DNA from 2 places in the Pseudoalteromonas sp. SWYJZ98 genome. Region 1 is predicted to be linked to the other one. Evidence: riboswitches for the same ligand, from Rfam matches in the RefSeq annotation. Region 1 holds a riboswitch; the other holds the start of a gene.
The links. A riboswitch is a leader RNA that binds a small molecule or an ion and turns the genes downstream of it on or off. The one in region 1 is predicted to bind lysine.

Region 2: linked by a shared signal. The riboswitch ahead of dapA (4-hydroxy-tetrahydrodipicolinate synthase) and the one ahead of lysC (lysine-sensitive aspartokinase 3) in region 1 are both predicted to bind lysine.

What each region holds. Positions count from the first base shown of each region.
Region 1 covers NZ_JADYXA010000004.1:33,091-37,361, forward strand. Annotated here, with positions in the region: gene I6F10_RS04320 (4'-phosphopantetheinyl transferase family protein) at 62-820, shown strand; gene lysC (lysine-sensitive aspartokinase 3) at 893-2,296, opposite strand; lysine riboswitch at 2,372-2,544, opposite strand; gene nhaD (sodium:proton antiporter NhaD) at 2,646-3,893, opposite strand; gene I6F10_RS04335 (hypothetical protein) at 4,116-4,271, shown strand, end outside.
Region 2 covers NZ_JADYXA010000012.1:30,757-35,027, reverse strand. Annotated here, with positions in the region: gene I6F10_RS09810 (PLP-dependent decarboxylase) at 1-532, opposite strand, end outside; gene I6F10_RS09805 (2,3,4,5-tetrahydropyridine-2,6-dicarboxylate N-succinyltransferase) at 532-1,272, opposite strand; gene dapA (4-hydroxy-tetrahydrodipicolinate synthase) at 1,288-2,172, opposite strand; lysine riboswitch at 2,363-2,563, opposite strand; gene I6F10_RS09795 (DNA-3-methyladenine glycosylase I) at 2,755-3,450, shown strand; gene I6F10_RS09790 (protein adenylyltransferase SelO) at 3,462-4,271, shown strand, end outside.

The sequences.
Region 1 (4,271 bases):
GCCTTTATTAGTGGCGTTAACCGCTCACAATATCAGCGACTTCTTTTGCTTTAGGGCTTTTATGACTGAACACTATTTTAAAAACGCCTTGAGTATTACTTCAACTCAATTGGCAAATTTATCTTTAGCGAGTAACAGTATTTTATTATTTAATGCTAAAACACTTGAGCTTAGTGACTTTAATTTACCCGATTGCTTAAGCCCATTTGAGTTAACCATTATAAACCGCCGTAAAAGCCCGCCAGCTAAGCAAGAGTATTTAGCGACGCGGTTATTGTTAAAACACCTTATTAGAGTAGCGCAGCCGCAACATGCGCACGTGGCGCTTAATAAAATGAGTACCGAATTTGACGAGGCAAGCTCAAAGCTGCAAATACATGTGAGTGGTGATGTTATAAATACCTGTATTTCGCACTCGCATGGTTTAGTTGGGGTCGCGCTAAATTTTGATAAAAGTGAGTTTGGTTTTGATATTGAAAAAGTAAGCCTAAAGCGCCCGTTTGAAAAGCTCGCTAAGCATTTTTATCATAATGATGAAATTACACTTATCACTGAGCCTACTAATACCCAAGCCCAAGCAGATACGTTTTTTAGAATTTGGACATTAAAAGAGTCACTTGCTAAAGCCACCAGCCGCCCTATTGCACAACTACTTAGCCCCAATGTGTTTGACGAATTAAATAGTGCAAAGCTTATTGCTTGCAGTAATAGCCTTACTGTAGCTGATAGCAGTGACAGCAATGTTTGTTTTGATGTGAGTGTGGTGCATAAAAAAAGCATCGACTGGCGATGCTTTTTATTAAATGACTTTATTAATTAATTTTGTTAAGTAACTTTACTAGTTAATTTTACTAGGTAACTTTACTAGGTGATTATCCTGAATAACGATTACTTACGCAGCAAAATCATTTTCTAATAAACGGCTATGAATAGACTGTACTACGTTATCTGACTCAGTTTGCTCTACTAAAAAGCACAGGTTATGCTTACTAGCACCGTGGCAAATTAATCGAATGTTAAAGTCTTTTAGTACACTCATTAAGTTCATTTCGTGTTGGCGTAATTGAATCTCAGAGCCAATAAGTGCCACCAGCGTTAGGTTGTTTTCTACCGAAACATGGCAAAATTCTGCAAGCTTATCTAGGCATTCTTGATCAAGCTCTGGGCGCGAGGCGTTTTGCGCGTTATCAAGGGTTATAGCTACGCTGATTTCTGATGTGGTTACCAAATCTACCGATATATTGTATTCACTTAATAGTGTAAACACGCGTGCTAAAAAGCCGCTTGCTAGGAGCATTTCTGGGCTTTTAAGCGTAAGCAAAATTTGGTTTTTACGTTGCGTTACTGCGCGTATACCTGGTTGCTGCGATTTTTCGCGCTCAATCCATGTACCGCCACGCTCAGGCTCGCGGCTAGAGCCAACAAACACATTAATGTGGCTACGGCTCGCTGGTAAAATAGTCGCTGGGTGCAATACTTTTGCGCCAAAGGTTGCCATTTCAGCGGCTTCGTCAAAACTTAAGCGTGCAATAGGCGTCGCTTTTGCACACAAACGCGGGTCGGTGCTAAAAATACCCACTACGTCAGTCCAAATATGCACGCTTTTAGCGTTAATTGCTTCAGCTAAAAGTGCAGCGCTGTAATCTGAACCACCACGTCCAAGCGTTGTTGTTTGACCGTATTCGTCACTGCCAATAAAGCCCTGAGTCACAATTACTTGAGCGTCTAATAACGGGATTAAATGTTCTTTAGCAGCTTGCGCTGTGGCTGCAACATTAGGCGTTGCTTTGCCAAATTGGCTGTCGGTTTTAAGCACCTTGCGCACATCAAATCGATCGGCATTTAAACCTTGTAAACGCAGCACTTGTGCAAACAAATACGACGACAAACGCTCACCAAAGCTAAGTAGCTCGTCGTGTTGCTGATCGGTTGTTAGTGACTCTTGAGCCAATGTTTGAAATGCTTTTAGGGTTTCGTTAAAGCCAACCGCTAAATCGGCATCTAGCGATAACTCATCTAAAATAGTGTGTTGAATAGCAAGCACGCCGTTTATGTGTTCTTGGCGCACACTTGAGGTAATACTTGGTTTGCACAGTGCAACTAAGTGGTTAGTTACGCCGGCACTAGCGCTCACGGCAACAATACGTACGCTTTTATCTGCAACAATAATTTCGCTACAGCGACTCATCGCTTCAAAGTTTGCAACACTTGTTCCGCCAAACTTGGCAACGATGTAATCTGATTTTGCGCTTAACTCTGTTTGAGGCACTGTTTGTGGCGCTGATTGGGTAGTCATTTAGTCTCCTTTCGCGATATCCAAATCGCAATAAAACAAGAAGAACTTGGCAAAGGAATGCTTGAAGATAAGTCCACTGCCAGAAGCTCTCCACCTATATTGGTGACAGTTTTGAGGATTCAGCCCCATAAACCGAAAAACAATGACGACGTACCATTATTTTCCTCGGCGAGTACTTCCCTCCTTAATGATCATCGGCTTTCGTCGCCTAACATTAAGTACCTAAGTATCGCACCTCTTCTGAATGCTTTATTAACCAGTGGCTAATAAAACAAAACCCCACTAAGTAGCGGAGCTTTGAAAGTTATCGTTTAGACGTCTAGCTGTCAAGCATTTAATAATTTATGAGTTAAATAAAACTGCCCATGTAATACGAGCCCGCATATCCAACCGTGTAACAAATTAATAAATGCAGCGATAAACGCAAGTAGCTCATAAAGGTAAGCGCTTTAACTTTACTCATGGCAATAATGCCCGCAGCCGAACCAATAATAAGCATTGAACCGCCCACGCCCGTTGCATACGTAAACGACAACCAGTGTTGTTGGCTCATTACTATATTGGCTTTTAATAATGCAGCGGTAAGCGGTACGTTATCGACCCCTGCTGATAATATGCCCATTAAGTAGTTTGCGTATTCTGGTGCCATTACCGTGTATAGGTCGGTAAATTTACTCAACATACCAATTTCTTTAAGTGCGCCAACAAGTAAAAGTACACCTACAAAAAACAATAATGTGTCGTATTCTATATCGCGAACAAAATCGATTATGTCTTTGTTTATGTCTTTTTTGCGCATTAAAAATTGCGCCACTAAAAACATCACTGATAAGCCAAACAAAAAGGTTAATAAAGGCGGTACGCTGTAAATTACACTCAACGTAAGTGTGCTCACTACGGTAGATAAAAATATAACAGCAATGGTTATGTCGGTTTTTTCAATGCGGGTTTTACCTGCACTAGCAAACTCAACACGCCCTTTCATACCTATAGACAGTAACGCGGCAAGCAGCATAACGCTTGCAAGTGCTGGCGCTATAAGTAGTAATAAATGAGCAATGGTTACTTTGCCATCTAAAAATATCATCAGTGTGGTTACGTCACCTGTTATTAGCGATACCCCACCTGAGTTAACCCCAAACACAATAAGCGTGGCGTATTTAATGAGCTTTTTAGGTTCAAGTTTTAACGACATAACAACCGCAAGCGATATAAGCGTCGCTGTTACGTTGTCTGAAATCGACGAAAACAAAAATGCAAATCCACCCACCAAAAACATGAGCTTTTTTTCGCTAATACTTTTTGGCATAACACGGTGCACAATGTTTTCTATAAACCCCTTTGAATTTAAATACGCTACAAAGGTCATTGCAGCCATTAAAAATAGCCATAATGAGGCAATTTCTAAAATATTTTCATTTAAAAGATGTTGAATCGTATCGGGGCTTTGCCCGTGTATAGGGTATATAAAAAGAAGAATCCAGCAAAGCGTACCAAAAAACAGCGTGGTTTTAGCTTTATTGACATGGATTATATCTTCTATAACGATCAGTAAAAATGCAATCGCTATCAGGGTTAGAATAATCGAGGAAACCATGGTAGTTAAACAACCTTTGATATAGTTTTAAAGAATACACAAATAACATTCCATTTCATGTGCCTATTTTCGGCGCGAATTTTAGCACTGCCTCTATGCAAAAACTATTATTAAATGGTCTTAAAAACGAATACTATATACAGACAAGGTTAATTAAAAATACGTAATAATGAGTCTTCTAAAAGAACTCAATAATAAAATACTAGGATGTTGTAACCCCTTATGATCCCAGCTAAAAAGCTGCTAAACACCATAACCGAACATTGGGGTGTATTAGAGCTATTATTTAAACGTTTTAAAATGGCTGACTTTAGCCTAAAAGACGTACAAAACGCGATTAAGCAAAAGCAGCCTACGTGGTCAAACGAACGCATTTAT
Region 2 (4,271 bases), on a different contig from region 1:
CAGGGTAGTCAGCTACATTGAGTGCTTGCCACTCATCACAACCCATACCAAACGGCGTAAGGCTATCGCCGCCCAGAGGGTTTTTTTCACCTTCAGGCCAGCGTAATTGCACTCGCAGTAATACTTGTAACTGCGTGTTTTGTAGTTGTGCTTGTTGGTTTAACCAACGTACTTGATTGAGGCTTTCTGCTACGAATATACGCACGCCGCGCTCAATAAAGTGTTTAATTTGTTTAGGGCTTTTTGCAGGCCCTGTGTTGAGCACGCGCTGCGAGCTAATACCTTGTGCGAGTACTTGCTCAAGCTCACCTTTACTTGCTACGTCAAAATTAAAGCCAGCACTGTCTAAGCTTTGAATAATTTTAGACAGTGGGTTTGCTTTTACCGCGTACCACAGTTTTACATCGGTTTGCGCAACTAAACGCGCAAGATGCGTGTTTAGTTGATCTAAATCGTAAACAAAAAAAGGTGTATCAAGTTGTTGTGTAATTGTATTTACAGCGGTTTTGATAGGCGTGCTCAAAAAGCTCATTATCGTAAAACCTCTTCAAGCAATAACGATGCATCGCTTTTCTCGTCGCGGTATTTAACTATTAACGCACACGACATGCTTAGGCCTTGCTCGCGCGCCCATTCGTTTGACGCAGGGCGAGAGCCCGGTATTACAATCGCGTACTCTGGGATTGGCTCGCCTTTATCTAGTTGGCGCTCGTTTACGCAGTCGTATACCGGAATAGTTGCTGATAAACGCACGCCTGGGGCAAGTACTGCGCCTTTTTTAATGACTACGCCTTCAACAATAATACAGCCAGCGCCAATAAAGGCGTCGTCTTCCACAACTACTGGGCTTGCACCAATTGGCTCAAGTACACCACCAAGCTGAACTGCAGCGCTTAAATGTACGTTTTTACCTACTTGTGCACAAGAACCCACTAATGCGTGGCTATCTACCATTGTGCCTTCGTCGATATATGCGCCAATGTTTACATACGCTGGTGGCATAATAATCGTGCCTTTAGCAACATAAGCACCACGGCGAACACTTGAGCCACCTGGTACCATACGAACGCCATCGTCAGTACTAAACTCTTGTGGAGCTAGGTTATGTTTATCAACAAAGCCGCCTGCAAACTCAGTATTAGTGCCATTTTTAAAGGCTTCTAAAATGCCTTGCTTTACTTCTACGTTAGCTTGCCATTGGCCGCTTTCGTTTTGTGATGCTGCGCGTACTGCGCCCGATTCTAAATTATTTAATAGTTCTAACCAGCTCATTATAAAAACCTGTATTTAATGCCAAGATAAAATGGTGTTGTTTGCAGTTGTGATGCAATCGGTTTGAGTTAACTCAAGATGTGTTAAAGGTGGACGAAGTTGCGGGCTGCTTAAGCGGCCTTGCAAATGCATCAGTACCTTTACGGGAATAGGGTTTGCGACAGCAAATAGGCTATTAATAGCGCTTGACCACAGGGCAAATAAATTAGGGTGTTGACCACTTAAACTGCGCTGAACAAACTCGTGAGTTTGTCCAGGCCATGCGTTTGCAGCTACCGACACCAAACCTTTTGCGCCAGCTTGAGCAAAATAAGGCATTAGCGCATCGTCGCCACTAAAAATAGCTAAATTAGGCGCCGCTTGGCGGTAAGCTTCAAACTGAGCAATACTGCCGCTCGCTTCTTTTAACGCCCATAAGTTTTTATTGTTTTGTAAGTTTTGAATTGTTGCCGCTGGGATGCTAACAGCGCTTCGACCTGGTACGTTATAAAGCATACATGGGTGAGCGCTTGCATTTAGTAGGCTTTCAAACCAATGAGTTTGACCTACAGCGCCAGGCTTTGCATAAAGCGGTGAGCCAAGTAAAAAGCTATGAATTGGGAGTGTATTACAGTAGTTAACCCACTCAATTTGTTGCTTTAAGTTACTACCGCCGACAGCTACCATGAGTGGTACTGTTGGTTTTAGCTGGCATACGTGCTCAACAATGGCTTGTTGTTCTTTTAGCGTTAGTGCTAAACCTTCGCCCGTACTGCCAAGTAGCAAAATACCGTTATGTGCCGCTTCTTGATCACTAACCAGCTTAGTTAACGTGTTGTAGTCAACATCGCCGTGTTGATCAAATGGCGTAACGAGCGCGGTCCACAGTGAGTAGTCGTTTAAATTGAAGTTGTTGATCATCTCTCACGAACTTATAATTTGTACCAATTTTATTAAAAACGTGATCATTTTAGCGATAACTAATTTAATGTAATTGGTATTATTCGAAGAGTTAAAAAGCTTTATGGAAGGAGCCGCATTAACGTCGTTCGAACTAATAATTCGAAGAGCGAATGGGCTTAAAATAATAGGGCGCACGGCCTTAATATTTAAGACCAGAAGCTCTCCACCAAACTAACAAGCTGCTTTTTATAAACAGCTATTGGTGACAGTCGCTAGGGTTCAACCTAGTCGCCCGAAATAAACACCTCGCAAAAGTGGTTACTTCTCGGCGTTAATTCCCCTCACGTATGCTTACTGGAGTTTGCGCTCCTAACATACGCTACCTGAATAACGCACCTCTTCTAGCCCTTTGCACCTGTTTGTAGAGTAAAACTTACAAACCTGTGCAATTTAAATAGGGTAATTACGGCGATTAAAGCATTTTAGCCGTCTAGGTGTCAAGCGACTAAATACAGATTAATTCATCGAAAAGAGGGGTGGTTACGTATTAGGTGCTTTTCTCGTACACTAGCAATATAAGTAGTGAGGTATTTAATTAGTATGGAAAAATTTAGCGATATTTATAAGCGAGCGGTAGAGCGAAAAGGCTCTGAAAAAATGCTTAAGTTATTACTTGCAAAACCGCTATCTAAAAAACAACTAAGCACGTTAAGTGACGACGATTGGCTTGAAGAATTTACTCGAAAAGTATTTCAAAGCGGCTTTTATTGGTCAGTCATAAATAATAAGTGGCCGGGCTTTAGAGAGGTTTTTTGGGATTTTAGCGTTGACAAGTTATTAATGATGCCACCTGATATGCTGGAACAAAAAGCAACGGATGAGCGCATTGTTCGTAACTATAAAAAAGTAAAAACAATTACCGAAAATGCTTACATGATCCACGAAATAGCAGGGGAACATGGCAGTTTTAGTCAGTTTATCGCTAATTGGCCAACAGAGGATATTATTGGTTTGTGGGCGTATTTAAAAAAACATGGTTCGCGTTTAGGCGGAAATACAGGGCCTTATGCGCTGCGAGCACTTGGTAAAGATACATTTTTACTATCACGCGATGTAGAGAATTATTTGCGTGCCCATAAAATTATAGACGGCGGCTTACAAACTAAAAAGTCACTAAATGCAGCCCAAGCTTTTTTTAACGAAATGCAAAAGCAAAGCGGCTTAAGTATGCAAGAGTTAAGCTTAATTGTTGCTTATGGCGTAGGTGACAACCGGGTTGGTATAAGTCAGCAATAATAGGAATTACCATGAAATTAGTGCCAAGATACACAGATATTGCGGAAAATTTCGCAATAGAAGATTTCCCTGCAAGTGTCGCCTCTCCTCAGCTACTACTGTGGAATGAGAGCTTAGCAAAACAATTTAATATTAACGTTGCGGCTGATTTGCGTGCCAGCACTTTTAGCGGTAACGAAAAACAGGCGATTCCTGCAGTAGCACTTGGTTACTCTGGGCACCAATTTGGACATTTTTCACCCCGCTTAGGCGATGGACGAGCGCACTTACTGGGCGCTATTAGTGATGATGAAAACCAGTTATGGGATATTCAATTAAAAGGCTCTGGTGCTACTCCTTACTCAAGAGGGGGAGATGGGCGTTGTGCTCTTGGTCCTGCTATTCGTGAATACGTAATGAGCGAAGCAATGCATGCACTGGGAGTTAAAACCACACGCTGCTTAGCGGTTGTTGGTAGTGGTGAAACGGTTTATCGTAATCCGCCACAAGCTGGGGCTATCGTTACGCGTGTAGCAACTAGCCATATTCGTGTTGGCTCGTTTCAATATTTAGCGACGCAAGGCGATGTTGAAGGGCTTAAAAATTTAGCCGATTTAGCTATAGAGCGTCACTACCCAGAAATAACCGATACAGGTTCGCAGCGATATTTAGCATTTTTAGGCGCTGTGATTAAAAACCAAGTTAAGCTAGTTGTGAGCTGGATGCGTGTTGGCTTTATTCACGGAGTAATGAATACAGATAATACGCTAGTTAGCGGAGAGACCATTGATTACGGTCCGTGTGCCATGATGAATAGCTTTGATTTTGATACCGTATTTAGC